DNA from 4 places in the Streptomyces sp. CA-111067 genome. Region 1 is predicted to be linked to each of the others. Evidence: riboswitches for the same ligand, from Rfam matches in the RefSeq annotation. Region 1 holds a riboswitch; each other region holds the start of a gene.
What was found. A riboswitch is a leader RNA that binds a small molecule or an ion and turns the genes downstream of it on or off. The one in region 1 is predicted to bind S-adenosylmethionine.

Region 1 (7,520 bases):
CGTATGCGGCGCCCCCGGGTTGCCGAACGCGCGGCCGGACTCGCGGGCCCGGGCCTCGGGCCGCAAACCTCGGGCCGCGGACCTCGGAGCAGGGGTCAGATCCGGACGCCGAACTCGAACGTCATGTCCGACATCGCCTCGTACCGCACCGACGCACCGGGCTTCGGCGCGTGCAGCACCATGCCGTTGCCGGCGTAGAAGCCGACGTGGTGGTAGTCGCCGTAGAAGATGATCAGGTCGCCGACCCGCAGCTGCGACTGGGAGTAGATCCGGGTGCCCGCGTTCGCCTGCTCCTGCGAGGTGCGCGGTATCGAGACACCGGCCTGGTTGTACGCCCACTGGGTCAGGCCCGAGCAGTCGAACGAGCCGGGGCCGGTGGCGCCGTAGACGTACGGCATGCCGACCCGGGTCTGCGCGGCGGAGAAGGCCGCCTTGGCGCGCGCGCTGGCGGCCGGGGTGTCGCCGAGGTCGGGGCGGCTGGTGGAGCGGTTGGCGCGGGCCTCGTCCTGGGCGACCTGCGCGCGCTGCTGCGCGGTCAGCGAGTTGAGGATCTGCCGGGCCTGGGCGAGCTTGTCCTTGGCCTCGTTCTTGCGCTTGGACAGCTCGGTGCGGGTGCTCTGCAGCTCGGTGAGCTTGCTGGTGGCCTCGGAGCGCTGCTGGTCCAGGGTGCGCTTGGCGTCCTGGAGCTGCGTCAGCGAGTTCATCTGCATCGCGCTGAGCTGGTCCATGGAGCTTGCCTGGTCCAGGTAGTTGTCCGGGTTGGACGAGAAGAAGAGCTGCAGCGACGGGTCGATTCCACCGCTGCGGTACTGGGACGCGGCGATCGTGCCGAGGTTGTCCCGGAGTTCGTTCAGGTGCTGCTGGGACCTGGCCACCTGGTCCTGAAGGGTGCCGGTCTCCTTCTGAAGATCCTTGAGCTTCTCGTTGGCCCCGTCGTACTTCTCGGTGGCCTGCTCCGCCTGCGTGTAGAGCGAGTCGACCTTGGCCTTGGCGTCCTTGACCGTCTGGGCGGGGGCCGCGTGCGCGGCCTGCGACGAGAGGGCGACGGCAGCGGCGGCGGTGGCGGTCAGCACGGTGACACGTGTGCGGTTTGCCGGCTTGGAACGACGGTGGGACGCCACGAAGGCGAGCTCCTTCTTCCTTGAGCCGCCTACCGGTTGGCCGGCCGGCGGCCCCCGACGCGCCATCCGGGTTGGATGATCGACTGCGCGGAGGTTCGACGCCTGACCATAGTGACCCATCTGTGATCGGTTCAAATCCTTGTAGGCAAAATCTCGACCGCTTCGCACATTCTTTACGAGCCTTGTACGCGCGGTGATGATCGACCACGCAGAGTTGATGTTGGTGAGCAAGCCGACAAGCGTCTGACCTGGACGTGAACTCCCGGCGGTGATATTGACGTTGGGCCGGGAAGGCCGCCCCGCGCAGGACGGGTCAGCCCCGGGCGGGAGGGGTCAGCCGCGGGCGAGGCGGCGCAGCAGCAGCGTGGACGCGACCGGGCGGGCGCCGACCTTCGCGACGCCGTCGGCGATCTCCCGGTCGGCCGACACGACCACGATCTGCCGGCCCGGCGGCTCGGCCCGCACCAGCCGGCGGATCAACTCGTCCGCGGTCTCACCGGCCTTGCTGAACAGCACCCGCACCCCGCGCGGTGGCGCGAGCAGGACCGGCATGTCGAGGTCGGCGCCGTCGAAGACGCAGGTGATCTCGGCGCCGCTCTGCGCGGCGAGCACCGCGAGGCCGCCGAGCAGCCGCAGCCGCTGCTTCTCCAGCGGGAGCGAGGGGTAGCCGGTCTTGGTGACGTTGTAGCCGTCCACCACCAAGTGCGCCTGGGGCAGGGCGAGTAGCTGGTCGAGCAGGGCGGGGTCGGACGCGGACAGCGCCCGGGTGGCGATGTCGTGCGCGCTCAGCGCGCCGGGCGCCACCGCGTCCACGGTGTCGGCCGGCCGTACCGCCATGGTGTCCCGCGGCGGCAGCGCCAGTTCGCGGCGCAGCCCCGAGGCGGCGTCGAGCACGGTGTCCAGCAGCAGCCGCAGCCGTACGTCCTCCACGCTGCGTCCCTCGCGGACCGCGCGGCGGCCGGCCTCGACCACCGCCTCGGACTCCGCGAGCCTGGTACGCAGCCGGCGCGCCTCGCTCTCCACGGCGGCCTTCTCGTGCGCGGCGGCCGAGCGCACCTCGTCCAGCTCCGCCTGCGACTTGCGCTGGGCGGCCTCGGCGCGCTTGACGTCGCTGAGCGCGCTGCGGAGCTTGCGGTGCAGGCCGTCGCTCTCCTTGCGCACCGCGTCCAGCTCGCCGCGGGCCCTGGCGGCCTCGCTGCGCAGCTGAGCATGCAGCGCGTCGACCTCGGCGCGCAGCCGGGACAGCTCGCGCAGGGTGTCCTCGTCGGCCCGTTCGGCGTCGGCGCGCTGCGCCTCCTCGCCGGCCGTGGCCACCAGCTTGGCCCAGCCGGCCGGCCGCAGCAGATAGGCGGCGGCGGCCACGTCCAGCGGGTCGGCGGCGGGCGGCGGGGTGCCGCCCTCCAGCGCGCCGGCCAGCTCCGGCTGCGCCTCGCGCAGCCGGCCGGCCACCTTGTGCCGGAATCCGGAGTCACCTTCGAGCGCGGCGGCCAGCGCGGTGGCCGCGTACTTCACCCGGCGGGAGGGGGTGAAGCGGGCGTAGGGGCGCAGCGACACCGGCAGCTCGGCGAAGGTGAAGCCGCCGAACGCGTCGGCCGCGATGGCCACCACCCGGTGGCGTACGCCTTCGGGCAGCGGCCGGTCCAGTACGGGTTCCTCGCCGGACGGGGCGGCGTCGGCGTCGGTCTCCTGCGCTGCCTGCGGCGGACCGGCGTCGGCCTCGGGCTCCCGCGCTGCCTGCGGCGGGCCGGGTTCTGCGGGTGCCTGCGGCGGGGTCGGCGCGGCGGGCGGGGCAGGTGGTGCGGGAGGTGGAGGCGGTGCGGACGGTTCTTCGGAGTCGGGCGGCGCGGATGGCTGATCCTGGCCGGAGGCCACCTCATCCGCCTCGGCACGCGGAACGCCGCCGATACCGTCCACCAGTCACTCCCGTCCGGTTCCTCGGCGCCCTCCCGGCCCCCTTCGATCCCTCCGGCCGCCGCCTGCTGCTTCCATTGTCCCCTCCGGCGGGGCCAACTCTGCGCGGAACCGTTCGGCTGCGTCCCGGCTTGTGTCCCGGTCACCCTACGGCCTCGGAGGTACGGCGCGCTGCGGCGAGGCGACCTTTGTCCGTTACGACTGCTACGTCATCATCGGTCCATGGTCATCCCGGTGTACGACAAGAACCCCGTCCGCCGCGCACCGGTCGTCACCTACACGCTGATCGGACTGTGCACCGCCGTCTTCATGCTCGGCCCGCTGGCCGGCTTCGCCGGCACCTACGGCTCGGGGCAGCGGCTGGCGTGCGAGCAGGCGGTCTACTTCGACCACTGGGGTGTGATCCCGGCCGAGCTCTTCCACGGGCAGCTGCCGCTGGACCGGCTCGGCCTGCCGGCCGGCTGCACCCCGCACCCCTACGGCAAGGTGCCGGTGCTCTCCGTCTTCACCGCGATGTTCCTGCACGCGAGCTGGCTGCACCTGATCGGCAACATGCTCTTCCTCTACGTGTTCGGCGACAACGTGGAGAACCGGATGGGAAGGGTCAGGTTCGCGCTCTTCTACCTGGTGGCCGGATTCCTCGCCACGTACGGCTTCGCGTTCGCCAACCCGGACGACACGCAGAGCCTGGTGGGGGCGTCGGGGGCGATCTCCGGGGCGCTCGGGGCGTACCTCTACCTCTATCCCAGGGCGCGGGTGACCAGCCTGTTCCCGTTCCTGTTCTTCATCCCGCTGCGGTTTCCCGCCTGGGTGGTGCTGGGGTTCTGGTTCGTGCTCCAGTGGCTCGCGGCGCAGACCGCGCAGAACGGCCCCGGGGTGGCCTACCTGGCGCACGTGGTCGGGTTCGCCTTCGGGTTCCTGTGCGCATGGGTGTGCTACCGGCCGCGTCGTAAGCTGAGCCTGGCAGTCAGGTCAGCCCAAGGGACCCAAGGAGACATCCAGCCGTGATCACCGCGATCGTGCTCATCAAGACCTCTGTCGACAGGATTCCGGAGATCGCGGAGTCGATCGCCGCGCTGGAGCACGTCAGCGAGGTGTACTCGGTGACCGGGACGTACGACCTGGTGGCGATGGTGCGGGTCGCTCGTCACGACGACCTCGCGGATGTGATCCCCGGCCGGATCAGCAAGATCCCCGGCGTCGAGGTGACCGACACGCACGTCGCCTTCCGTACGTACTCCCAACACGACCTGGAAGCCGCGTTCGCGATCGGCCTCGACGCCTGACCCCAAACGGCCTGACGCCGAACGCCGGGCAGGCTGAGTTTTTCTACGCGGCCGGGACGCAGCGGCCGTTCTCGGTGCGGTAGGTCCAGGCGGCGCCGTCGCGGATGAGGGTGCGCGCTGCCGACAGGAAGCGGTCGATGTGCTCGTCGGGGGTGCCCGCTCCGAAGCTCACCCGGATCGCGTTCAGGGAGCGCTCGCCGGGGGCGGCCTCGGGAGCGCCGCACTCGCCCGGCTCGTCGTCCTCCGCGCCGAGCAGCGTCCGCACCAGCGGGTGCGCGCAGAACAGGCCGTCGCGGACGCCGATCCCGTACTCGGCGGAGAGCGCCGCCGCGAAGTGCGAGCTGTTCCAGCCCTGCACGACGAAGGACAGCACGCCCACCTGGGGCGCGTCCGCGCCGAACAGCGACAGCACGTGCACCTCGGGCAGTTCGGCCAGGCCCGCCCGCAGCCGGGCCAGCAACTGCTGCTCGCGGGCGACCAGCTGGTCGAACCCGGTCTCGGTGAGCGCCTTGCAGGCCGCCGCGATGGCGTACCCGCCGATGACGTTGGGCGAACCGGCCTCGTGCCGGGCCTCGGTGCTGTGCCACTCGACGTCCAGCCCGCCGTCGGCGCGCCGGGCGACCTTCCGGCTGGCGCCGCCGCCCGCGAGGTAGGGCTCGGCGTCCCGCAGCCAGTCGGCGCGGCCGGCCAGCACGCCGGAGCCGAAGGGCGCGTAGAGCTTGTGGCCGGAGAACGCGACCCAGTCCACGTCGAGCGCGGTGACGTCCACCGGGTGGTGCGGGGCGAGCTGGGCGGCGTCCAGGACGATCCGGGCGCCGTGCCGGTGCGCGGCGGCGGCCAGTTCGCGTACCGGCCAGATCTCGCCGGTGACGTTGGACGCGCCGGTGACGCACACCAGCTTGGGTCCCTTGGGGGCGCCGTGCAGGGCCACGTCCAGGGCGGCGACCGCCTGTTCGGGGGTGCGCGGCGCCGGCAGACAGGTCACGACGGCGTCCTGCGCGCGGTCCCAGGGCAGCAGCGAGGCGTGGTGCTCGGTCTCGAAGACGAACACGTGGGTGCCGGCCGGGATGACGGCGGCCAGCAGGTTCAGCGAGTCGGTGGTGGACCGGGTGAAGATCAGCTGGTCCTCGGGGCGGCAGCCGAGGAACTCCGCCACCGTGGCCCGGCTCTGCTCGAACAGGTCGGTGGACAGCTGCGAGAGGTAGCCGGCGCCGCGGTGCACGCTGCCGTAGTAGGGGGCGTACGCGGCCACGTCGTCCCAGACCCGCTGGAGGGCGGGGGCGCTGGCGGCGTAGTCGAGGGCGGCGTAGGTCACCTCGCCGCCGGTGACCAGCGGCACCAGCACGTCCCTGCCGAGGACCGGCAGAACAGGCGAAGGGGTACAAATCTCACGATCGACGGCAGAGGTGGTCACAGTCACGGCGAACTCCCGGGGGAAAGCAGGCGTCAGCGCACTCGGACCGGACCGCAGGGGGCTGCGGAGCCGGGCGGCGCTTGGTACATCGGGCGGAATTGCAGATACGGAACGCAGAACCGGGGCCGACAGGCCCTATCGCATTCGCTTGCGCATGAGAGAACTCCCCAAGTCCGGCTTGCTATGAGCCTCGCTGCTCACAGCCTGGTCATCACCCGGGGCACCCCGCCTCGGACGGAGGGTTGCCGGACAGCGAGCCGGGGCCTTTGCGCTGTCACTCGTGACCTGAAAAGCATTCTGCCATATGCCGGAACGCGCACAAGATGCTGTCCGGACATTGGGACGGCATCTTGTGCGCGCGGCACGGATCGTCAGGCGTTGGTGGCGGCCACCCAGCGGTCGAGCACGGCCGCCGCGGCGCCCGAGTCGATCGACTCCGCGGCCGTCACCATGCCCGCCGCGATCTGCTCCTCCAGCGATCCGCCGGCCGGGTTGAGCGCGACCAGGGCGGCCGCGGAGTTCAGCAGCACCGCGTCCCTGACCGGCCCGGTCTCGCCGGCCAGCACCCGGCGGGCGACCTTTGCGTTGTAGGCCGGGTCGGCGCCGCGCAGCGCCTCAACCGGCACGATCGGCAGGCCGACGTCCCGCGGGTCGAAGGACACCTGCTCGACCTTGCCGCCACCGACCACCCACACCTGCGAGGTGGCCGTCGTGGTCAGCTCGTCCAGGCCGTCGTCACCGCGGAAGACCAGCGCGGACGAGCCGCGCTCGGCCAGCACGCCGGCCATGATCGGCGCGGCCCGCAGGTTGGCGACCCCGGTGGCCTGGGCGCGTACCCGGGCCGGGTTGGTCAGCGGGCCGAGGAAGTTGAACGTGGTCGCCACGCCCAGCTCCCTGCGGGCCGCCGCCACATGGCGCAGGGCCGGGTGGAACCTGGCGGCGAAGCAGAACGTGATGCCCGCTTCCGCCGCGACCTCCACGACCCGCTCCGGGGTCAGCTCCAGGTTGACGCCGAGGAGTCCGAGGACGTCGGAGGCGCCGCTCGCGGAGGACGCGGCGCGGTTGCCGTGCTTGACGACCTTCGTGCCGGTGCCGGCCACCACTATGGCGGACATCGTGGAGATGTTGACGGTCCTGGCGCGGTCGCCGCCGGTGCCGACGATGTCCACGGACGGGCCGGGGACCTCGATGGTGATGGCGTGCGCGTACATGGCCCTGACCATGCCGGCGACTTCCTGCACGGTCTCGCCCTTGGCGCGCAGGGCGACCGCGAACCCGGCGATCTGCACGTCGGTGGCTTCGCCGTTCATGATGGCGTTCATCGCCCAGTCGGTGTCGTCCTCGGCGAGGTCCTGGCGGGCGATCAGGGTGGTCAGTATGTCGGGCCAGGAACGCGGAGCCGTGCGGTCGCCTCCGGCGGGGTTCACAACGCTCATGGTCACGCTCCTGAAAAGGGGCCTCTGCTGGGCCCGCCCAGCCTATCCACGCAAGGCGCAGGGCAAGCCTTACCGCCCGCACTGCGGACACCCCCGCCCGAGGTTCACCTTCGACTGCGGCACCGTCGTGGCTCGTCGCGCAGTTCCCCGCGCCCCTGGTGATGCCGGGGCACAACGCACCGGGCCGGTGGCCGCCCCCGGCTGGGGCGGGCCACCGGCCCGGTTGAAGCGTCGAGCTAAGCGGAACGGCTAGTGATGGCCGTGGCCGCTGGTGATCTCCTCGTATTCCTCCACCGTCGGCTTCGGAATCTGGCTCTGCTCGCCGTAGAAACCGCGGGAGAGCTTCGCGCGC
Region 2 (7,520 bases), 1.7 Mb from region 1:
GCACGTCGATCTCTGCCGCTGCATGTCCGCGGTCTGTCGCCACACGGTCTGAGTCACCGTCCCCCGGCGCCACACCCGCCCAGCGGCCTTTTCCGCGCTCCCCACCTCCCGGCCTCCTCCGCGAGCCGGTACCCGGTGCTCCGAGCGCCCGCCCGCTCCGCGCGTGTGTGGTGGCCGTCCCCGTCCCCCGCCCCTCCACGCCACGTCAGGAGTGCGTTCGTGTCCGCGAACACCGCCGCCGGCAGCACCGGTCCGGCAGGACCCCGCAGCCGTTCCCTACCGAAGGTCCCCTTCTGGGCGCAGATCGTCGCCGGTCTCGTCCTCGGTGCGCTGCTCGGCTGGCTCGCCCGCAGCCAGGACATCAGCTGGCTCACCACCACGCTCGACAAGATCGGCAGCCTCTTCGTCCAGCTGCTGAAGCTGGCCGTCGGACCGCTGGTCTTCTTCGCGATCATGGTGTCGATCACCAACCTCCGCAAGGTCAACAACGCGGCCAGGCTGGCCGCCAGGACGCTGCTCTGGTTCATGATCATGTCGCTGATCGCGGTGGCCATCGGCATAGCGATCGGGCTGCTGACCAACCCCGGCTCCGGCACCGACCTCACCCCGCAGGACGGCAAGCTGCCGCAGCACTCCGGCTCCTGGATCGACTTCCTGACCGGCATCATCCCGACGGACGTCATCACCCCGTTCAGCGAACTCAACGTTTTGCAGATCGTGTTCATGGCCGTGGTCGCCGGTATCGCCGTCCTGAAGACCGGCGAGAAGGCCAAGCCGATCCTCAACCTCAGCGAGCTGGTACTCGAGTTGCTGCAGACCGCCCTGTGGTGGGTCATCAGGCTCGCGCCGCTGGGCACCGTCGGGCTGATCGGCTACGCCATCTCCGACTACGGCTGGGACCTGATCGGCAAGTACGCCACCTTCACCGCGGACGTGTACGTGGGCTGCGCGCTGGTGCTGTTCGGTGTCTACCCGCTGCTGCTCGCGACCGTCGCCAAGGTCAACCCGCTGCAGTTCTTCAAGGGCGCCTGGCCCGCGATCCAGCTGGCGTTCGTGTCCCGCTCCTCGGTCGGCACGCTGCCGGTGACGCAGAAGTCGGCCGAGCGGCTCGGCGTCCCCAAGACGTACACCTCCTTCGCGGTGCCCTTCGGCTCGACCACCAAGATGGACGGCTGCGCGTCGATCTACCCGGCGATCGCCTCGATCTTCGTGGCCCAGATCTTCGACGTGCACCTCGGCGTGCAGGACTACGTGCTGATCGCGTTCGTCTCGGTGATCGGCTCGGCGGCGACCGCCGGCCTCACCGGTGCGACGATCATGCTCACCCTGACGCTGTCCACGCTCGGCCTGCCGCTCGAAGGCGTCGGCCTGCTGCTGGCCATCGACCCGATCCTGGACATGATGCGGACCGCCACCAACGTGGCGGGCCAGATCGTCGCCCCGATCCTGGTCGCCGCGCAGGAGGGCATCCTCGACCGCGAGGCGTTCGACTCCGCGACCGCGTCCCCGATCGACGACCAGGACCGCGAGCGGGAGCAGGAGCGGCAGCAGGAGCAGGAGCTGGCCGCGGTCTGACCCGGCGCTCCCTCCGCCGGACAGCACAGACGGGCCTCCCCTGCGGCAAAGGGGGAGGTCCGTCGGCCGTGCGGCACCTCCGACGAACCGATGGCAGGATGCTTGCGGTAGCCGTCGTCAGCGCCAAAAGGCGTCCGGCAGGCCGGGAGGTGGAGCGATGGAGCGGCATCGGGTCGTCGTGCTGGTGCTCGAAGGGGCCAAGCCGCTGGACGTCGGGATTCCGGCGCAGGTGTTCGCCAGCCGGGCGAGCATGCCGTACGAGGTGCGGGTGTGCGGGGCCGGGCCGGGGCTGGTGACCGGAGGGGACGGGCTGTCGTACCACGTGGCCGAGGGGCTGGAGGCGCTGGAGCACGCGGACACCGTCTTCATTCCCGGCTACCGGGAGCCGGCCACCACCAGGCCGCCGGCCGCGGTCGTCGGCGCGCTGACCGAGGCCCACCGGCGCGGGACGCGGCTCGCGGCCATCTCCACCGGGGCCTTCGCGCTGGCCGCCACCGGGCTGCTCGACGGCAAGCGGGCCACCACCCACTGGCACTACACCAAGGCGCTGGCCACCCGGCACCCCGCGGTGACCGTGGACGAGAACGTGCTCTTCGTGGACGCCGGCGAGGTGCTCACCTCCGCCGGCGCGGCCTCCGGCATCGACCTGTGCCTGCACCTGGTGCGGCGCGACCACGGCGTCGGGCTCTCGCACCACGTGGCCCGGCGGCTGGTGGCCGCGCCCTACCGCAGCGGCGGGCAGGCCCAGTACGTCCCCCGCAGCGTTCCCGAACCGCTCGGCGACCTGTTCGCCGGCACCCGCGAATGGGCGCTGCGGCACCTGGCGGAGCCGCTGACCCTCCAGTCGCTGGCCCGCAACGCCCGGGTCTCGGCGCGGACGTTCTCCCGGCGGTTCGTGGAGGACACCGGCTACACCCCGATGCAGTGGGTGCTGCGGGCCCGGGTGGACCTGGCCCGCGAACTGCTCGAACGCAGCGACCTGGGCGTGGAGCAGATCGCCGTCCGCACGGGCCTGGGCACCGGCGCGAACCTGCGGCTGCACTTCCACCGCATCCTCGGCACCTCCCCGACCGAGTACCGCCACACCTTCTCGGCCTGAGGCCGGACCAGCACCGGAGCCGGGGTCGCGACCTGCGCCGTACCCGCGTCGGGGCATGCGCCGGCTCCCGCAGAAGGTACGCGGAACGGGGATGGCGGGATCCTTGCGCATCATGTCGGCCAGGCCAGTGCCGCACCGGCGCGCCGATGCCGACCATGGAGGCGAGACGAAAGGAATCCCCCATGACCCGCATCGCCATCAACGGATTCGGCCGGATCGGCCGCACCACCCTGCGCGCCCTGCTGGAGCGCCACAGCGACCTCGAGGTGGTCGCCGTCAACGACCTCACCGCCCCCGAGACCCTCGCGCACCTGCTCGCCTTCGACAGCACCCTGGGGCGGCTGGGCCGCCCGGTCGAGGTCGACGGCACCGACCTCGTCGTGGACGGCCACCGGATCAAGGTGCTCGCCGAGCGCGAGCCCGCCAACCTGCCGTGGGCCGAGCTCGACGTGGAGATCGTGCTCGAGTCCACCGGCCGCTTCACCTCCGCCGAGGCCGCCCGCGCGCACATCACGGCCGGCGCCAAGCGCGTCCTGGTCAGCGCACCGTCCGACGGCGCCGACGTCACCCTCGCCTACGGGGTGAACTCCGACACCTACGACCCGGCCGCGCACGTGATCGTCTCCAACGCCTCGTGCACCACGAACGCGCTGGCCCCGCTGGCCTCCGTGCTGGACGACCTGGCCGGCATCGAGCACGGCTTCATGACCACCGTGCACGCCTACACCCAGGAGCAGAACCTCCAGGACGGCCCGCACCGCGACCTGCGCCGGGCCCGTGCCGCCGGCGTGAACATCGTCCCCACCACCACCGGTGCCGCCAAGGCCATCGGCAAGGTGCTGCCCAACCTGGACGGCAAGCTCTCCGGCGACTCCATCCGGGTGCCGGTCCCGGTGGGCTCGATCGTGGAGCTGAACACCACCGTCAGCCGCGAGGTCAGCCGCGACGAGGTGCTCGCGGCCTACCGCGCCGCCGCCGACGGCCCGCTCAAGGGCATCCTCGAATACGCCGACCAGCCGCTGGTCTCCAGCGACATCACCGGCCAGGCCGCCTCCGCCGTCTTCGACTCCGCCCTCACCCGCGCCGACGGCAGGCACATCAAGGTGGTCGCCTGGTACGACAACGAGTGGGGCTTCTCCAACCGCGTCATCGACACCCTCGAACTGCTGGCCGGCAGCTGACCGGGCAGGGCCGGCTCCGGGCAGCCGGCCCGGCGTACGCGCGGTACGCCGCCTGAGGTACGGGACGTCGTAGGTCCGCCCGGTCCTGGACGCCTTTCCCGTCTGACCGCAACCGCGCCCGCGACCCGGCCGTCCCCGCCGTTGACGGCAAGGGGGCGGCCGAAATGACGTTCGACAAAGGGCTGATCGCGGTGTGCGCGGCGGCGGCGGCGTTCGTGCTGTGGCGGCTCGGGCGGTACGTGGCCGACGGCGGCGGCCGCCGCTCGGTGCGCGTACCGGCCCGGGTGGTGCGGGTACGGGAACCGGCGAAGGAGGGCGCCTTCCGGGCGGCGGGGATCCCCGCCGAGATCGCCTTCGTCGCGCCGGACACCGGGCGGGAGACCGTGCTCGGCACGGGGGGACGGCGGGGCGGCCGGCTGGACGCGGCCTGGCTCGGCCGCAGGGTCGAGGTGCGCTACCCGCCGGGCCGGCCGGAGCAGTTCCGGGTGGTGACCGGGCCGCGCGCCCCGGACCGTGACCAAGTGGCGCTCGCCGTCGGCCTGTTCGTCCCCGTCGCCGCGCTGGTCGCCCGCTTCACCACCGAGGGCGGCTTCCATGCCGCGCTGGTCGGCTTCGGCGTGCTGTGGGCGGCGGGCAGTGCGACGGTGCTGGTGCTCACGGCGGCCGAACGGGCCCGCCGCCGGGCGCGGCTGGCCGCGCGGGACATCACCGCCGGGCAGGTCGTCGCCGTGCTGGCGTCCCGGTACGACACCGACGAGGCGCCGGGGCCCGGTGTCGTGTTCACCCCGGTCGTCACCTTCACCACCCGTGACGGCCATCTGGTCACCGCCGTCTGCCCGTTCGGCAGCTCGGGCCGCCGCGACTGGACCGGCCGCGAGGTCGGCGTGCGCTACGCCCGCTCCGACCCGTCCGTCATCAGCCTCGGCCTCCTCGGCGACCGGCTGCTGGCGGCCGGCGGTCTGCTGCTGCTCGTCTTCTTCCTCGCCTTCGGGGCCGCCCTGACCGCGGTCGGCCTGCTGCTGTCCTGACGGTGACGTGGGCCGCCGTCCCCGTCCTGCCGAGTCCGATCACCAGCGCACCGGCAGCCGCTCGGGACCGCGGATCAGCAGGCCGCCGCGCCGGCTGAGGGTGCCGGGATCGGCGTCGAGCGCCAGCCCGGGGAACCGTTCGAGCAGTCCGCGCAGCGCGATCCGGGCCTCCAGCCGGGCCAGCGGCGCGCCCAGGCAGTAGTGCAGGCCGTGGCCGAAGGCCAGGTGGCCGCGCGTGTCGCGGCGGATGTCGAACGCGTCGGGGCCGGGGAAGCGGGCCCCGTCCCGTCCGGCGTCGCCGATCGCGATCAGCACCAGCTGCCCGTCGCCGGGGATCACCGCGCCGCCGATCGGCACCGGCTCCGTGGTGAAGCGGAAGGTGGTGGTCTCCACCGGCCCGTCGTAGCGCAGGATCTCCTCCACCGCCCCGTCGAGCAGGCCGTCGGGGTCGGCGCGCAGCGCGGCCCACTGGTCGGGGTGGGTGAGCAGCGCCAGGACGCCGTTCGCGATCAGGTTGACGGTGGTCTCGTGCCCGGCGACCAGCAGCAGCCACGCCATCCCGAGCAGTTCCTCGCCGCTGAGCCGGTCGCCGTCCTCGTCGGCGGTGTGGATCAGCGCGCTCATCAGGTCGTCGCCGTGCATGGCCCGCTTGGCGGCGAGCAGGGCGCCGAGATAGCCGTTCAGCGCCTCCTCCGCCGCTCGGCGGGCATCGGGCTCGGCGCCTCCCAGGGAGGTGTTGGACCAGTGGCGGAACCGGTCGTGGTCGAGGAACGGGACGCCGAGGAGCTCGCAGATCACGGCGATCGGCAGCGGGAAGGCGAGGGCGTCCACGAGGTCGGCGCGGCGGGACGGTTCCGCCGCCATCGCGTCGAGCAAGCCGCCGGCGATCTCCCGCACCCGGGGCTCCATCGCCGCCACCCGCCGCGGGGTGAACTCCCGGGCCGCGAGCCGGCGCAGGCGGGTGTGCGACGGCGGATCGGAGCTCAGCATGGTGCGCCCGGCCGCCTTCTGCCGCAGCTCCAGCCGGGGCGCGGCCTTCGCCCACACCTTGGACAGCCTGGCGTCGGACAGCGCGGCGCGGCCCGCCTCGTACCCGACGACCAGCCACGCCTCGTGGCCCTCGGGCATCAGCACCCGGTGGACCGGTCCGCGAGCCCGCAGCTCGGCGTAGAGCGGGTAGGGGTCGCGGCGGAAGTCCTCGCCGAGTGCGGCGAGGTCGACGACGGCTTCGGTGGTCATACCGCGACCTTACGAAGCGCGCGGGCGGGAGGCCGCGCATCACCGCTTCCGGTCGGCGACATGGCGCGATAACGACCGGCGCGGGTCGCGGTGCGGGTGGGGGATGAACGGGTCGGTGGCCGAAGGTGGGCATTGCCCAAAGCCTTCCGAGCGGCTAGCGTGATTCACGGTTATGAGCGTCAGCATCAAGCCCTGGCTCGCTGACCGGCAACCCTCCGCCGCGGTGGGGTGCTCCAGGTGACGACCCGACAGGACGGACGGCCGTTCTGTAAGCGCGAGGCCCCAGGGCCGGATGAGTGCGAGGTGATCCACGTGCGAGTACGACACTCCGCCGGCGTGTGCCATCCGCACGGGTCCTTCGAGCTGCGCGCCACCCGGCGCCACGTCGATCTGCTCCGGGTGAGCAGCGCACTGTGTCCCGGGGCGCGCCCGGTCCGCTGAGGCCGGCCGCCCGCCCCCTCCGCACGCCCTTTCGCCAGGCACCTTCTCCTGGCGCACAGCTTCTCCAGGCACACAGCACAGCGCCACCGGCCTGACGGCCGGTCGGGTGCCCCTCTCCCCTGCCCGGAAACGAGAATCCTCATGCCCCGTCAGATCGGACCGATCCGGCACGGCCGCGGCGCGCTGTTAGCCGGCGCCGCCGCACTGCTGACCCTCACCGCCTGCACGAGCGCGAAGAACGACGACGGGCCCGGCGCCACCGGCTCCGCGGCGAAGGCCCTGACCATCGGCACCACCGACCAGGTGACCAGCCTTGACCCGGCCGGCTCCTGGGACGCCGGCTCCGGCACTGTCGAGGACGAGGTGTACGCCACCCTGCTCACCACCAGGAACGGCTCCTCGCAGGTGGTGCCCAACCTGGCCTCGGCGGTGAAGCTGACCGGCCCCAAGGAGTACACCGCCACCCTCAAGGCCGGGCTGACCTTCGCCAACGGGCACCAACTGACGTCTTCCGACGTGAAGTTCAGCTTCGACCGGCAGCTGCGGATCGCCGACAAGAACGGCCCCTCGTCGCTGCTCCACAACCTCGCCTCGGTGGCGGCGCCGAACCCCACCACGGTCGTCTTCACCCTCAGGTCCGCCGACGACACGCTCTTCCCGCAGGTGCTGTCCACCGCGGCCGGCTACATCGCCGACGAGCAGGTCTTCCCCGCCGACCGGATCCTCGACGACACCGCCGTCGTCGCCGCGAAGCCGTGGGAGGGCCCGTACGCGATCGGCAGCTACCAGAAGAACTCGCTGATCTCGTTCACCGCCAACAGCGGCTACCGGGGCCTGCTCGGCACCCCGAAGACCGCCCGGGTCCAGCTGAAGTACTACACCGACGCCGGCAACCTCAAGCTCGACGTGCAGCAGGGCACCATCGACGCGGTCTACCGCACGCTGACGGTCACCGAC
Region 3 (7,520 bases), 1.4 Mb from region 1:
GCGATCCGACGAACTGCGTCTCGACGCGGTCCCGCACCAGCTCCTCCTCCTCCGCGCTCCACACGTGCGTGCGGGCCTCGTCGGGGGTGGGGAACGTGATGGCGCCGGCCCCGCTGCGGATGCTGTGCACCCACAGCCCGTAGCCGGTGGCCAACTCCCGTGCGGTGGCCTCGTCCTCGGCCACCACGACGTCCGCGGAGACGCTGACGTAGGGCCGGTCGAGCTCGGCCGACGGGACGAAGGCGGCCCGGTAACCCTCCGCCGCCTCCAGTACGGTGGCCGGGCTGACGTGGTAATTCGCCGCGAAACGCAGGCCGTTGGCGCCGGCGACCTGGGCGCTGATGCCGGCGCTGCTGCCCAGGATCCACACCTGGAGTTCGGCGCCCTCGCCCGGCACGATGTGCGCCTCGACGCCGTCGGCGGTGGCGTAACTGCCCGCCAGCAGCGCGAGGATGTCGGCGATCTGCTCGTCGTAGGGCTGCGGTTGCGCGCCCGGCTGGGTCAGCAGCCGCTTGTGCAGCGCGAAGCGCGGCGACTTCAGCAGCTTCTCGAACGAGAACCGGGCCGGTATCCGCAGGCCGCCCGGCGTGTAGCCGTCCACCACCGCGGTCGCGGTCAGGGCCGGCACCTTGGCGGCGGCGCCGGGCTCGGCCCGTCCGCCGGACCGGCCGAGGCCGAGGTCGAACCTGCCGGGGTGCAGGGCGTCCAGCAGCCCGAACTCCTCGACGGTGGACAGGGCGGTGCGGTGTCCGAGCTGTACGGCGCCGGCGCCGAGCCTGATGGTGCTGGTGGCGGCGGCGGTCAGGGCGAGGACGACGGCCGGGGAGGTGCCGGCCACGCCTGGGTTGAGGTGGTGTTCGGCGAACCAGTAGCGGGAGTAGCCGAGTTGTTCGGCGTGCCGGGCCAGGTCGATGCTGTTGCGCAGCGCCTGTCCCGCGCTGGATCCGGAGGAGATCGGCACGAGGTCGAGTACCGCGAGCGGGGTGTTGGCCACGGTGGTGCTCCTTGTCAGGCGCTGGCGGTGGCCGCGGCGTCGGCCGCGCTGATGGGTTCTGCGGTGGGCTCAGCACCGGTTCCGGCTTCGGCTCCGGCTTCGGCTCGCGTTCCGGGCGCGTCCGTGCCGGCCGGGCCCCACTCCCACGGCGGGTCGGGGATGTCCCTGCGCAGCACGGGCGCGATGTCGGACTGGAACAGTTCGAGCGCGTCGCGGTGCTGCGCGTCGGTCAGCCCGCCCGCGTCCGCGTGCAGGTGCAGCACGGAGTGGCCGAACTGCTCGTGGTAGCGGTGCACCTTGTCGATGACCTGCTGCGGGCTGCCGATCAGCGCCGAGCTGCGCTCGACGAAGTCCTCCAGGGTCGGGAAGACCGGCTCGACGCCCAGCTGCTTCTGGAACGCGAGATGGCCCTCGAAGACCGGCCGGTAGGCGGCGATCGCCTCCTGCGAGGTGCGGGCCGCGTAGTAGCCGGCGCTGCCCGCGCCGACGGTGGCCAGCGCCGGATCGTGGCCGTAGTGCTCCCACTGCTCGCGGTAGTACCGGACGAGTTCGGCGTAGGGCTCGATCGGGTTGGTGACGTTGGCCGAGAACAGCGGGTCGCCGTAGCGGGCGGCCAGGTCGACCGACTCGCGGCTGGTGGCGCTGCCGTGCCAGACCCGTACCGGACGCTGGAACGGCCGCGGCCACACCTCGGCCCCGGTCAGCTCCGGCCGGAACCGCGGGCTGGCGGTGACCTTGTCCTGCCGCCAGATCCGCCGGAACAGCTCGTAGCTCTCGGCGTTGCGGTCCCACTGGTCGTCGGTGGTGACATCGAACAGCTCGCGCTGGGCCGAGCCGTTGCCCTTGCCGACGATCAACTCAAGTCGCCCGCCCGACAGATGGTCGAGCGTCGCGTAGTCCTCGTACGCCCGCACCGGGTCGAGCAGGCTGAGCGTGGTGACCGCGGTGAACAGCCGGATCCGGGAGGTCAGGGCGGCGAGGTGGCTGAGCACCACGGGTGGCGAGGAGGAGATGAACGGGCGCTCGTGCCGTTCACCGACGCCGAAGCCGTCGAAGCCCAACTCCTCGGCCAGCAGGGCGTTGTCGACCACCTCGCGGAACCGGTCCTGGGTGGACTTCCTGTGTCCGGTCACGGGGTGCGGCGCGTGCACGATCAGGGTGATGGCGAGGAACTTCACGATGCCGCCCTCCCCGTGCCGGCCGCGGCGCGTGCCCGGTCGGGGTGCGCCAGGCCCAGGTGGTCGCGCAGCGTCTCGCCCTCGTACTCGGTGCGGAAGACCCCGCGCTCCTGGAGCAGCGGTACGACGGTGTCGGCGAAGTCGTCGATGCCGCCCGGGGTCAGGTGCGGCGCGAGGATGAAGCCGTCGCTGGCGTCGGCCTGCACGAACTCGTCCATCTCGCGGGCTACTTGGGCCGCGGTGCCGACGAAGGACTGCCGGCCGGTCAGCTCGATGACCAGCTCGCGGATCGAGAGCTTCTTCTCCTCCGCGACCGCCCGCCAGCGCGCCACGGTCTCGGCCCGGTCCATGGTGTTGGTGTCGGCCCGGCCGCGCACGATCGGGTCGCCGTCGATCAGCGGCTCCACCTCGGGCAGCGGGCCGTCGGGGTCGTACGCGCTCAGGTCGCGGTTCCACACCCGCTCCACGAACGTCATCGCCGTCGCCGGGCTGACCTGCTGGTGCCTGATGACGTCGGCCCGCTCGTGGGCGTCCTCCTCGGTGTCGCCGAGGACGAAGGTGACCCCGGGCAGGATCAGCAACTGGTCGGGGCTGCGGCCGTACTTGGCCAGCCGGCCCTTGACGTCGGCGTAGAAGGCCCGGCCGGCGTCCAGGGTGCCGTGCCGGGTGAAGATCGCGTCGGCGGCCGACGCGGCGAACTCCCGGCCCTGCTCGGAGTCGCCGGCCTGGAAGATCACCGGGTGGCCCTGCGGGCCGCGCGGCACGTTGAAGTGCCCGCTGATGTCGAACTGGCCGACATGGTGGTCGAACCGGCCGGGACCTGGTGCGTTCAGGAAGGCGCCGGACGCCTTGTCGGCGACGATCTCGTCTCCCTGCCAGGAGTCGAGCAGCACGCGGACGGCGGCCAGGAACTGCTGCGCCCGCTCGTAGCGGTCCTCGCGGGCGAGGTAGCCGCCGCGGCGGAAGTTCTCGCCGGTGAACTCGTCCCACGAGGTGACCACGTTCCAGGCGGCGCGGCCGGCCGACAGGTGGTCGAGCGAGGCGAACTGCCGTGCCACCTCGTACGGTTCGTTGAACGTGGAGTTGATCGTGCCGGCCAGGCCGAGCCGGTCGGTGACGGCGGCGAGCGCGGCGAGGATCGTGAAGGTGTCGGGCCGGCCGACCACGTCGAGGTCGTGGATCCGGCCGCCCTGCTCGCGCAGCCGCAGCCCCTCGGCCAGGAACAGGAAGTCGAACTTGGCCCGTTCGGCGGTTCTGGCGAGATGGACGAACGAGCTGAACTCGATCTGGCTGCCGGCCGCCGGATCGCTCCACACGGTGGTGTTGTTGACGCCGGGGAAGTGCGCGGCGAGATGGATCTGCTTGGGCGTGCTGCTCATACGGGATCGCCCTCCTCGGGGCTTCGGCTTCGCGCGGGTCGCTCACGCGGGACGTTCGGCGGTCGCGGTCTCGGTTGCAGCCGAGGCCGGGCGGTCGCGCGGTCGCGGTCAGGCGGTCGCGGTCACAGTCACGGTCAGGCGGCGGCGTAGCGGTTGGCGGGGCGCGGGAGGCCGAGCAGTCCGCGCAGGGTGCCGGCCTCGTACTCGTGCCGGAAGGCGCCGCGGCGCTGGAGTTCGGGCACCAGGCCGCGGGTGATCTGCGCCAGGTCGTGCGGCAGGGTGGCCGGCCGCAGCCGGAAGCCGGAGAGGCCGCTCGGCGCGAAGTCGTCGAAGAGGTCGGCGAGTTCGGCTGGGGTGCCGGCGAAGACCAGCGCGTCGCTCGCGTACGGCGCCTCCAGCAGACCGTCCAGCCTGGCCCTGCGGTCGGCGGCCCGGCCGGGCTGCTCGTCCAGGAAGACCACCAGGTCGGCGAGGACGTGCACGGTCTCGGCGGCCCGGCCGGCCCGGTCCTGCTCGTCGCGGATCTCGCCGATGACCGCCGCCGCCTGGCCCGCGTCGTGCGGGGTGACGAAGCCGAGGTCGGTGGAGCCCGCGACCAGCCGGAAGGGCTCGGTGCGGTGCGCGAGCGCGGCGACCAGCGGCTGGCCCTGCGGCGGACGCGGGGTGATCGAGGGGCCCTTGACGCTGAAGTGCCGGCTCTCGAAGTCGATGTAGTGCAGCTTGTCGCGGTCGATGAAGCGGCCGGTGGCCACATCGCGGATCTCGGCCTCGTCCTCCCAGCTGTCCCACAGCCGCCGCACCGCCTCCACGTAGTCGGCGGCCTCGCCGAACAGGTCCTGGAGCAGGGCGAGTCCGGCCGGCGAGTCGAGTTCGCTGACCGGCAGCCGGGGCAGCGTGCGGCGGCCGAAGTGCGCGGCCTCGTCGGCCTTGCCCGACACCCTGACCTGCACGCCGGCCCGGCCGCCGCTGACGTAGTCGAGGGTGGCGATCGCCTTGGACAGGTGGAAGGGCTCGGTGTGGGTGACCACCGCGGTCGGCACCAGTCCGATGTGCCGGGTCAGCGGGGCGATCCGGGCGGCGGTGAGCACCGCGTCCAGCCGGCCGCGCACCTGGTCGGTGCGGTTGTCGGAGCCGGCGGGGCTGTTGAAGGGCGGGCCCTGCGGGCCGAGCGAGTCCTCGATGGTGATCAGGTCGAGCAGGCCGCGTTCGGCCTCGGCGGCCAGGCCGGCCCAGTACGGGGCGCCGAACAGGTCGGCGGGCCGGGCGTCGGCCTCCCGCCAGGCCGCGGGGTGCCAGCCCGCGCCGTCGAGGGCGACGGCCAGATGGAGGTGGGTGGTCGGACGGGACATGGGCGTACCGCTTCCTGCTCGGATCTGCGCGGACGGGTCGCAGGCGGACGGCCGCTCACCGGGCCTGGCGGCGTAACGGCCTTGAGAAGTAAGGGAGTTGCCGCTTCGTTGCGGCGTGGCGGGGTTGCGGCATGAGCGGCATGAGCCGCGTGAGCGGCGCGCCGGCGGGCGCGGGCATGCCGGACGGGGCCCGCGCCGGGCGCACGGCCCAGGGCGGGTTCGGCGGAGACGAGGGGGAGGGCGGAGCGGGGAGAGCGCGGCCGGAGGTCAGCCGGCGGTGCGCGGCAGCGCGGCGGTCCGGAACTCCGGACAGCGGGGCGCGGTCGCCGGTGCGCCCGGACACAGGGCGCCGGCGACACGCTGGAGGTCGATGTGCCGGCGGGAGAACATGAGGATGCCCGGCATCGACCGCTCAGTGGTCTTCCGCACCGCCGACACCTCCCCGTCCCGATCGGCTCGCGCCTGTTCGAGCTCGCACTTGCCGAGCCGTCTTCGGCTCCGCCGGGTCGTCACCTGGAGCACCCCACCGCGACAGAGGGTTGCCGGTCAGCCGGCCAGGGCCTTGGTTGCTGACGCTCATGACCTGCAAGCACGGTAACTCCGTCGCGCGCTCGAACACAATCCCCTCCCGCCCGGAGTGACCTGCGTCGCTCCGGCCCGGTCGGGGCGGCCGGGGGATTGTCCAACCGCCGCCCTGCGGTTAACGTGCTGTAGGCATAGGCCCTTCTGAGCGGGCCACCAGAGCGACGCGACCGAGGGGATGGGACACATGGACGCCGACCGGCGCGACCACGAGCTGTGCCCCCGCGGCTCGTTCCAGACCCCGGTGACCCGGCGGCATGTCGACCTGCTCCGGGTCAGCAGCGCGCTGTGTCCGGAAACGCCCGCGGTCCACTGACCGTTCGACGGCGACGCGCCGGAGCCTGAGCGCTCGGTGAACGCGCGCCGCACCGCATTCCCGCTGAGCCGCCGTTCGCCCTCGTCCCGTCTTTCCGGGATCGACGGTTCGCCCGGCCGGCCTCGAACTCCCGCTCGCTCCTCGGCAGTTGACGTGGCGCCGGTCATCGGCGTGCGGCCGGGACGTGCGCGCCCACGCCTCCTTACGCCTTCCTCCCGGTAGCCGCCCGCGGCGCACCGGCCCCCGCGCGGGGCCGTCGCGCCCGCATGCGCGCCGCCGCGGTACCCCGACGAGACGGGAACCCCGCCGATGACCCAGCACGACACCTCAGGACCGGCCACCGCCGCGCCGGGACACCCGCCGCCCGACCCCGCACCCACGCCTCCCGACCTGTCCAAAGCGGCGGGCCGGACGCCGGACGGCCGACCGTCGGACAGCGGGGCCCTGGACCGCCGTTCCCTGGACCGCAGGCCCGACGACGAGGAGCTGCTGTCCGCGAAGCTGGTGCCGCTGCGCCACCCCGGCCAGTGGATCTCCGCGGCCGTGCTGCTCGTACTGTTCGCGATGCTGGTCCACACCCTGGTCGCCAACGACCGCTTCCAGTGGCACGTCGTCGGCCACTACTTCCTGCGCGGCTCGATCATGCACGGCCTCGAACTCACCTTGTGGCTCACCGCCGCCGTGATGTCCAGCGGCTACCTGCTCGGCATCGGGGTGGCCGCGATGCGGCTGTCCCGCAACCCGGTGCTGAGCTCGCTGAGCTTCGGCTTCGTCTGGCTGATCCGCTCGGTGCCGCCGCTGGTGCAGCTGCTCTTCTGGTACGAACTCGCCTCGCTCTACCCGCGGTTGTCGGTGGGCGTGCCGTTCGGCCACGAGTTCGCCGGGGTGCAGACCGCGCACCTGTTCAGCGGCATCCTGGCCGCCTACGTCGGGCTCACCCTCGATGTGGCGGCGCTGTCCGCGGAGATCGTGCGCGGCGGCATCCTGTCCGTCGACCCCGGGCAGCGCGAGGCCGCGAAGGCGCTGGGGCTCGGCGAGGGGCGGATCTTCCGCAGGATCGTGCTGCCGCAGGCCATGCCGGCGATCATCCCGTCGTCGGGCAACCTGCTGATCGGGATGCTCAAGGCGACCTCGATCGTCAGCGTCATCGCCGTCCAGGACCTGCTGTACTCCACCCAGTTGATCTACAACCAGAACTTCCTGATCATGCCGCTGCTGCTGGTCGCGACCATCTGGTACATCATCCTGACCACGCTGCTGTCGATCGGGCAGTTCTACGTCGAGCGCTACTACGCGCGCGGCAGCGACCGGTCGGACAAGCCGCCGTCCCGCGGTCTGTGGCAGGTGACGCGGTCCAACATCCCGCTGTTCGGCTCGGCCAAGTCGCCGCTCGCGGGGCTGTCATGACCGCCGCCGACGACCGTCCGCTGGTGCGGATCAGGGGCCTGCGCAAGAGCTTCGGCGCGAACGTCGTGCTCGACGGCATCGACCTGGACGTGCGCGAGGGCGAGGTCACCGTGCTGCTCGGCCCGTCGGGCTCGGGCAAGTCCACGCTGCTGCGCTGCGTGAACCATCTGGAGAAGCCGGACGGCGGCTTCGTGGAGATCGGCGGCGAGATCGTCGGCTACCGGCAGGGCGCCGGACGGAGCGGCGGGCGTCCCAGCGCCGAACGCCCCAGCGGCGGCCGGCTGCACGAGCTGCCGAACCGGGCGATCACCCGGC
Region 4 (7,520 bases), 1.6 Mb from region 1:
GGGGGCCGAACCGGGCGCCGGGCCGGACGCCCGGGCGAGCCGATACCGCTACCAACACGCCTACTTCCAGGCCAAGTTGGCGAACCTTATGTTCACCTACGAACTGGACCGCCGGCTGTCGGCAGCCGGCGCGCCGACCGTCGCGGTGGCCGCCCACCCCGGCAACGCCCGCACCGAGTTCGGCCGGGACATGCCACTGCCGGTCCGGGTGGCGCTGCACCCCCGGCTGCGGGCGCTCACCTGGTGGCTGCTGCAGGACCCGCGGACGGCGGCGCTGTCCCCGGTACGTGCCGCGGTCGATCCGGTGGCGCGCGGCGGCGACTACTACGGGCCGCCCGGCCGCGCGCAGTTCACCGGGCACCCGGTCCGCGTCGAGTCCAGCGCCCGTTCGTACGACACCGAGGCGCAGCGCCGGCTGTGGGAGGAGTCGGAACGGCTGACGGGCGTCACGTACCGGATCGCGGAGCCGGTGCGCTGAGCTTCCCGCGGGGGCGTGCGGCGGCACCGTACGCTCCGGGCATGAAAGACAGTGATTTCGTGCGCCGGGTCATCGGCATCCTGACGGAGGCCAAGCAGATGCAGACGCTGATCGAGGAGGACCCGGATCGCGACGACCTCTCCGGCGAGAACATGCGGGCGCTGCTCAACGAGATGCTGCCGGACATCGAGTTCCCGATGGACGCGACGGCCAGCGACCTCGCGGAGGCGCTGAGCGCGCAGCTCGGGCCGGTCATCGAGCGGCTCACCGGCGTCTTCTCGCTGATCTACCTCGCGCTCGCGGAGATCCACGACGCGGGCCGCACCGACGTGTCGTCCACGGACGTCCTCCAGGACCTCGCCCTGCGCGCCGACGACCTGTGGCCGGACGACGACGAGGACGCGGAGTAGGGCGGCGGCCCTGGGGTCGGTCAGGGGGCGTTGTCAGACCCCCGTGGTGGGATGGGGGACATGGAGACGACGGGGCGGGGAGAGCGGCGGGGACGGGGCGACTGGCGCCCGTTTCTCGAACGGTGGAGCGGGGAGTGGGTCGACGGCCACGGCCCGGGGGCGGACGAGGAGCTGGTGCCGGAGGTCCGGCGGGACCGCTGGCTGGGCTTCGAGCCGGCCGCCGAGGCCGAGGTCGCGGCGGCCGAGGCGCGGCTCGGGCGCCGGCTGCCGCCGTCCCTGCGGGATTTCCTGCTCGTCACGAACGGCTGGCGCGACACGGGCAGTTTCATCTACCGGCTGGCCGGTGCGGCAGAGCTGGCCTGGCTCGCCGACACCGACGACCGCGACTGGATCGAGGTCTACGAGGACCTGGCGGAGGAGGGGCCCGAGGAGACGGCCGGCGATGGCGATGAGGGCGACGACGGCGGGTGGGACCCGGTCAACGAGGCGCGGGTGCTGCGCCGCGCCCTGCGGCTGTCCCTTGAGGGCGACGCGGCGGTGATGCTGCTCGATCCCGAGGACGTGGACGCGGACGGCGAGTGGGCCGGCTACTGGCTCGCCTCCTGGTCCGGCGAGGGACCGCAGAGATTCGGGTCGTTCTACGACCTGATGCGCGACATGTACGTGTCCTTCCACGCGCTGCGCCAGCCGCCCGGCCCGACCAGGGACCACTGGGACGCGGAGGTCGAACGGGCCAGGGTCGCGGCGCTCGGCGGCGCCGTCGACGAACCGCTGGAGGTGTTCGCCGCCGCGGTGGAGTACGGGCGTCAGCGCGCGGCGCTGCTGCGCACGCAGCTGCTGGGGATGCGCGGCGAGTGGGAGCCGATGCTGCTCGACACCGTGCTCCACGTCAACCACGACGGTGAACCGGCGTTCCAGGAGCCGCTGTTCAGCGCGGAACTATTGCCGCTGATGGTGGCTCAGGAGACGGCCAGGGGCCCCGGCGCCTACTCGACTGTGGGGCGGCTGAAGCGGGACGGCTCCGCGGCGACCCGCGCCGCCGTCATGGCGTACGAGGCCCGCTGCGCCGAGCCCGGCTACCGGCTCGGATTCGGCAACCCGGAGTTCGACGCCGCCGTCCGCGCGATCTCCGACCGCCTCGCCGCCGAGCCGGCGTTCCTGGCCGCCGGGCACCCGCCGCCGCGCATCGGCCCGCTGGTGATCGTCGCGGAGACCGGGGCCGCCGCGCCCCGGGATCCGGTGCCCGACTACGCCCGGGTGCGCGCCGACCGGGCGGCGCTGCTGGACGCCGCCTGGCCGGAGCTGAAGGCCGCGTTCGCGTGGTGGCGCCCGCGCTGCGAGGACCACATAGCCCCGGTCGTGCTGTTCGCCGACCCGCTGATCGCGGCGATCATCACGCCGGAGCGCGGCGCCGAGCTGATAGCCACCGCGCGCGGCTGAGGCGGCCCCGCAAGCACCTGGGTCAGTCGTCCAGCGCGTGCAGCTGGTCGAGGAACCACTGGCTCGGCGGCAGCGCGGTGGCCGCCGAGGCCAGCCGCTTCGTGCGGTCGGTGCGGTCGGCGTCCGGCTGGGTCAGTGCGGTGTTCAGCGCGGCGGCGGTGGCCCGGATGTCGTACGGGTTGACGACGATCGCGTCGTCGCCGAGTTCCTCGAACGCGCCCGCCTCACGGGACAGCACCAGCGCGACGCCGTTGTCCGACACCACCGGCACCTCCTTGGCGACCAGGTTCATGCCGTCCCTGATCGGGTTGACCAGGGCCACGTCGGCGAGCCGGTAGGCGGCCAGCGAACGGGCGAAGTCGTCGTCGACCTTGAGCAGCACCGGCTTCCAGTCGGCGGTGCCGAACTCGGCGTTGATCTCGTCGGCGACCCGGGCCACCTCGGCGGTGTACTCCCGGTAGATCGACAGGTCCTGCCGGGAGGGGTAGGCGAAGGCGAGGTGGACGACGCGGGTGCGCCAGCCGGGGTGGTCGGTGAGCAGCTGCCGGTAGGCGAGCAGCCCGCGGACGATGTTCTTGGACAGCTCGGTGCGGTCCACCCGCACGATCAGCTTGCGGCCGGGCCCGGCCTCGGTGCGCAGCGCCTCGATCCGGTCGGCCACGTCGGGGCGGCGGGAGCGTTCGCGCAGGAAGTCGCCGTCGGCGCCGAGGCCGTGCACGCCGAGCCGGGTGGTCCGGCCCCGCCAGGTGATCTCCAGGCCGTCGTCGGACAGGGTGGCGCCCAGTACGGCCACGCAGCACGCGGCGAAGGCGTCCGCCCAGCGGCGGGTCAGGAAGGCGGCGCGGTCGGCGCCGAGGATGCCTTCGAGGAGTTCGGCGGCGATGTCGTCGGGCAGCAGGCGGAAGTAGTCCGGCGGCGCCCACGGCGTGTGCGAGAAGTGGCCGACGCGCAGGTCGGGGCGGCGCTCGCGGAGCATCGCGGGCACGAGGGAGAGGTGGTAGTCCTGCACGAGGACGGCGGCGCCCTCGGCGGCCTCCTCGGCGAGGGCGTCGGCGAAGGCGGCGTTGTAGGTCTGGTAGGCCGCCCACTGGGTGCGGAACTCCTCGTCGAAGAGGGGTTCCAGGGGGGTCTGGTAGAGCATGTGGTGCACGAACCAGAGGGCGGAGTTGGCGATGTCGTTGTAGGCGGCGTGGAAGACGTCGGGTTCGATGGCGATCATCCGCGACCCCGGCTCGCCGACGCCCCGGCGCACGGCCTCCCGGTCGCCCTCGCCGAGCGCGGCGCACACCCAGACGGCCCCGGCCTCCGGCCCGATCGCGCTCAGCCCCGAGACGAGCCCGCCCCCGCCGCGCCTGCTCTCCAGTTCCCCGTCGTCCCCCAAGGAGTACGAGACGGGCCCCCGATTGGAGGCGACAAGAATCCGAGCGGCATGTTCTTCCGAACCGGCAAGGTCAACCATGCGGCCAGCTTAGCCAGCGGCCCGCACCCTCAAACGTCCACCGTGCGCTCCCGGCCACCCCCGGCTTTTTGCGGCTCCCGCCGCGTAGGCGCGAGCGGACCGCTTTTCAGGGGCGCGGGGAACTGCGCCACCAGCCCACCACCGACCGTTGGCCGGGAAACAACAGGACCAGCCCCTTCGGGCCGGTGGTAAGGCGCGCCGCCGTCGTGGCTGGTCGCGCAGTTCCCCGCGCCCCTGAAGCCGGGCGTAGCCGGGAGCGTCTGGTGCGGCCGGGGCCGGCTACGCCACCTTCCGGGTTGCGTACTCCGGGATCGTGCGCATCGGGGGGCGTTCGTCCGCGTCCACCTCGTAGGTGCGGGGGGCGAAACCCCCGCCCGGTGCGCGGTGGAACTGCGTGAGCCGGGGCCGCACCAGGCCCCGCGAGAGGCGGAGCTGGGCCGTGCGGTAGATCGCCGCGGCCATCCGGCCGAGCGCCTGGCCGTCCTGGTGGCGGTGGTGGCGCACGCCGACGTCCACCTGGGCCAGCCCGTCGAGCCCCACCACGCCGAGCGCGTCGATGAGCATGGCCAGCTCCACCCCGTAGCCCACCGGAAACGGCAGCCCCTCAAGCAGTGACCGCCGCGCCGCGTACTCCCCGCCCAGCGGCTGCACGAAACCGGCCAGCCGCGGCCAGTGCAGGTTCAGCAGCGGCCGCGCCACCAGCTCCGTGACCCGGCCACCGCCGGCCGGCAGCACCGTCCCGCCGGTCTCCAGCGGCCGGTCGTACATCGCCTTGACCAGCTGCACCCCGGGCTCGGTGAGCAGCGGCCCGACGATCCCGGAGACGAACCGCGTGTCGAACTCCCGCAGGTCCGCGTCCACGAAGCAGACGATCTCCCCGCTGGTCACCAGCAGCGACCGCCACAGCACCTCGCCCTTGCCCGGCACGGCCGGCAGCCGCGGCAGGATCTCGTCCCGCCGCACCACCCGCGCCCCGGCCGCCGCGGCGACGGCCGCCGTGCCGTCCCGGGAGCCGGAGTCGATCACCACCACCTCGTCCACCAGCGGCACCGCCGCCGACATCAGGTCCCGGCGGATCGCCGCCACGATCGCCCCGACCGTCGCCTCCTCGTCGAGCGCCGGCAGCACCACGCTGATCGTGCCCCGCTCCCCGGCGGCCCGTTTCGCCGCGAGCAGCACGTCAAGCGGCCGGTCGGCCGCCGACCAGGACCGGCGGGTCAGCCACCGCTCCACCTCATCGAGCACGTCGGACGTCTCCTTGTGGTTCGTGACACATCGATACCGGCCATAATCAGACAAAAGTTCCGACGCGGCCTCGCGCGCCACATCTCGCGGACCGGACGACCATCTCAGCTGTCACCCTCGTCGGTTACAGTCTTGAACAACGCGTATGACCGCCGCATGCCGGGGGTCAGCGCGGGACAAACGCCCGGAGCCAGAGCATCCGGTGCCATACCGCTCATCCAGAGGGGCAGAGGGAACGGCCCGTTGAAGCCCCGGCAACCCTCCCGCCGACCGCGAGGTCACACGGTGGGGAAGGTGCCAATTCCGTCTCGTGGCGACGTCCGTCACGGGGAAGATGAGGAGAAAGGGCCTCGCCATCATGTCTGTCCAGACAATCGCCGGCACCCAGGACAACCCCTCGACCCCCGCCTTCGGGCCGGCGGCGGCACTGTCCTGCCGGGAGTGCGGCACCCGCTTCCCGCTGAGCCCGATCTTCGCCTGCGTGGAGTGTTTCGGGCCGCTCGAAGTGGCCTACGACCTCCCCGCCGGCGACCCGGAGGCGCTGCGCGCCCGGATCGAGGCCGGCCCGGCCAACATCTGGCGGTACGCCCCGCTGCTGCCGGTCCCGGCCGACGTCCAGACCAAGCCGAACCTGAACCCGGGCTGGACCAAGCTCGTCAAGGCCGACCACCTGGCCGCCGAGCTGGGCGTCACCGGCGGCCTGTACGTCAAGGACGACTCCGGCAACCCGACGCACTCCTTCAAGGACCGCGTGGTGGCCATCGCCCTTGAGGCGGCCCGCACCTTCGGCCTCACCACGCTGTCCTGCTCCTCCACCGGCAACCTGGCCGGCGCGGTCGGCGCCGCCGCCGCCCGGGCCGGCTTCCGCTCCTGCGTGTTCATCCCGCACGACCTGGAGGCCGGCAAGGTCGTGATGGCCGCGGTCTACGGCGGCGAGCTGGTCGCGATCGAGGGCGGCTACGACGACGTGAACCGTTTCTGCTCGGAGCTGATCGGCGACCCGATCGGCGAGGGCTGGGGCTTCGTCAACGTCAACCTGCGCCCCTACTACGGCGAGGGCTCCAAGACGCTGGCCTACGAGATCGCCGAGCAGCTCGGCTGGCACCTGCCGGACAACCTGGTGATCCCGATCGCCTCAGGATCCCAGCTCACCAAGATCGACAAGGGGCTGCAGGAGCTGATCAAGCTCGGCCTGGTGCCGGACAAGGCATACAAGATCTACGGTGCCCAGGCCGAGGGCTGCTCGCCGGTCTCGGCCGCGTTCAAGGCCGGGCTGGACGTCGTACGGCCGGTGAAGCCGGACACCATCGCCAAGTCGCTGGCCATCGGCAACCCGGCGGACGGCCCGTACGTGCTGGACATCGCCCGGCGGACCGGCGGCGCGGTGGAGGACGTCAACGACGAGCAGATCGTGGACGCCATCAAGCTGCTGGCGCGCACTGAGGGCATCTTCGCGGAGACCGCCGGCGGGGTGACGGTGGGAGTGCTGCGCAAGCTGATCGAGTCCGGGCAGCTCGACCCGGCCGCCGAGACCGTCGTACTCAACACCGGCGACGGCCTGAAGACCCTGGACGCGGTGGCACCGACCACCGGACCCACCGCGACCATCCGCCCGACCGTTGCCGCGTTCCGAGAGGCTGGCCTCGCATGAGTGCATCCGTCCGTATCCCGACCATCCTGCGTACGTACACCGGCGGCCAGGCCGAGGTGCCGGCCGAGGGCGGCACGCTCGCCGAGGTCATCGCGTCGCTGGAGGAGAATCACGCGGGTATTTCCGCTCGGGTTCTTGATGACACCGGAAAGCTCCGTCGTTTCGTCAACGTGTATGTAAATGATGACGATGTCCGCTTTTCCGAGGGTCTCGCCACGGCTGTTCCGGACGGCGCCAGCGTCTCGATCATTCCCGCGGTCGCGGGTGGTTGAACCATCCCGCACACTGATCTGACAAAGATCTGACGTCGGTCGGCGGCCGGCGGTGTGAGACCCGCCGAAATGTGCCCCGTTCACCCCTTTGTGGTGAGCGGGGCACTGTTGCACCTGGCACGGGAGGGGGCGGGTGCGGGGCGGAAGTTTCAAAGTTGTACGGTTGCCGGGGGCAAGTGCCCCCCATCGACGGTCAGTGCGGCGATTTATCGCCAAATTCACGTGACGAATGTCCCGTTGGTGAGCTATGTCAGGCCCGAGATGCCCCGCATTATCGATTTATCACGGGCTATTTCCGATCGGTCACGCCAAGAATTCTCGTCCGATTGACCTGTTGCACTGGGCATCCGTGCAGATACATTCAGCCGCGGTCGACGCGTTCCGGCGCACACCTCTCGTGGCTCTCCCTGCCGAAGGTAAGGGGTCCTACCCGGGGTGAGGTCTGACCCGGGCCCGCGGAGCGCGGGGCCGCGATAGGGCCAGTAATAGGGGAGTTAGGAATGGCTCAGGGCACCGTCAAGTGGTTCAACGCGGAGAAGGGCTACGGCTTCATCGCGGTCGACGG

Region 2: it holds a riboswitch for S-adenosylmethionine, as region 1 does, so the genes downstream of both, ACQPW6_RS00755 (putative leader peptide) here and ACQPW6_RS08265 (aminotransferase class V-fold PLP-dependent enzyme) in region 1, are expected to answer to the same signal.
Region 3: it holds a riboswitch for S-adenosylmethionine, as region 1 does, so the genes downstream of both, ACQPW6_RS14140 (putative leader peptide) here and ACQPW6_RS08265 (aminotransferase class V-fold PLP-dependent enzyme) in region 1, are expected to answer to the same signal.
Region 4: it holds a riboswitch for S-adenosylmethionine, as region 1 does, so the genes downstream of both, thrC (threonine synthase) here and ACQPW6_RS08265 (aminotransferase class V-fold PLP-dependent enzyme) in region 1, are expected to answer to the same signal.

The regions. Positions count from the first base shown of each region.
Region 1 is NZ_CP192103.1:1,887,864-1,895,383, forward strand. Features, by position in the region: gene ACQPW6_RS08245 (NlpC/P60 family protein) at 96-1,121, opposite strand; gene ACQPW6_RS08250 (NYN domain-containing protein) at 1,455-2,765, opposite strand; gene ACQPW6_RS08255 (rhomboid family intramembrane serine protease) at 3,255-4,040, shown strand; gene ACQPW6_RS08260 (Lrp/AsnC family transcriptional regulator) at 4,037-4,318, shown strand; gene ACQPW6_RS08265 (aminotransferase class V-fold PLP-dependent enzyme) at 4,362-5,738, opposite strand; SAM riboswitch class IV at 5,902-6,018, opposite strand; gene trpD (anthranilate phosphoribosyltransferase) at 6,104-7,168, opposite strand; gene qcrB (cytochrome bc1 complex cytochrome b subunit) at 7,418-7,520, opposite strand, start outside.
Region 2 is NZ_CP192103.1:172,411-179,930, forward strand. Features, by position in the region: gene ACQPW6_RS00730 (dicarboxylate/amino acid:cation symporter) at 220-1,575, shown strand; gene ACQPW6_RS00735 (GlxA family transcriptional regulator) at 1,733-2,674, shown strand; gene gap (type I glyceraldehyde-3-phosphate dehydrogenase) at 2,857-3,855, shown strand; gene ACQPW6_RS00745 (hypothetical protein) at 4,020-4,883, shown strand; gene ACQPW6_RS00750 (cytochrome P450 family protein) at 4,923-6,122, opposite strand; SAM riboswitch class IV at 6,291-6,403, shown strand; gene ACQPW6_RS00755 (putative leader peptide) at 6,459-6,563, shown strand; gene ACQPW6_RS00760 (ABC transporter substrate-binding protein) at 6,705-7,520, shown strand, end outside.
Region 3 is NZ_CP192103.1:3,253,971-3,261,490, forward strand. Features, by position in the region: gene ACQPW6_RS14120 (LLM class flavin-dependent oxidoreductase) at 1-994, opposite strand, end outside; gene ACQPW6_RS14125 (LLM class flavin-dependent oxidoreductase) at 1,009-2,172, opposite strand; gene ACQPW6_RS14130 (NtaA/DmoA family FMN-dependent monooxygenase) at 2,169-3,551, opposite strand; gene ACQPW6_RS14135 (LLM class flavin-dependent oxidoreductase) at 3,686-4,900, opposite strand; gene ACQPW6_RS14140 (putative leader peptide) at 5,168-5,329, opposite strand; SAM riboswitch class IV at 5,370-5,484, opposite strand; gene ACQPW6_RS14145 (putative leader peptide) at 5,670-5,798, shown strand; gene ACQPW6_RS14150 (amino acid ABC transporter permease) at 6,108-7,205, shown strand; gene ACQPW6_RS14155 (amino acid ABC transporter ATP-binding protein) at 7,202-7,520, shown strand, end outside.
Region 4 is NZ_CP192103.1:3,459,205-3,466,724, reverse strand. Features, by position in the region: gene ACQPW6_RS15070 (oxidoreductase) at 1-478, shown strand, start outside; gene ACQPW6_RS15065 (hypothetical protein) at 520-888, shown strand; gene ACQPW6_RS15060 (SMI1/KNR4 family protein) at 949-2,328, shown strand; gene ACQPW6_RS15055 (alpha,alpha-trehalose-phosphate synthase (UDP-forming)) at 2,351-3,787, opposite strand; gene ACQPW6_RS15050 (glucosyl-3-phosphoglycerate synthase) at 4,067-5,032, opposite strand; SAM riboswitch class I at 5,244-5,373, shown strand; gene thrC (threonine synthase) at 5,391-6,683, shown strand; gene ACQPW6_RS15040 (MoaD/ThiS family protein) at 6,680-6,955, shown strand; gene ACQPW6_RS15035 (cold-shock protein) at 7,456-7,520, shown strand, end outside.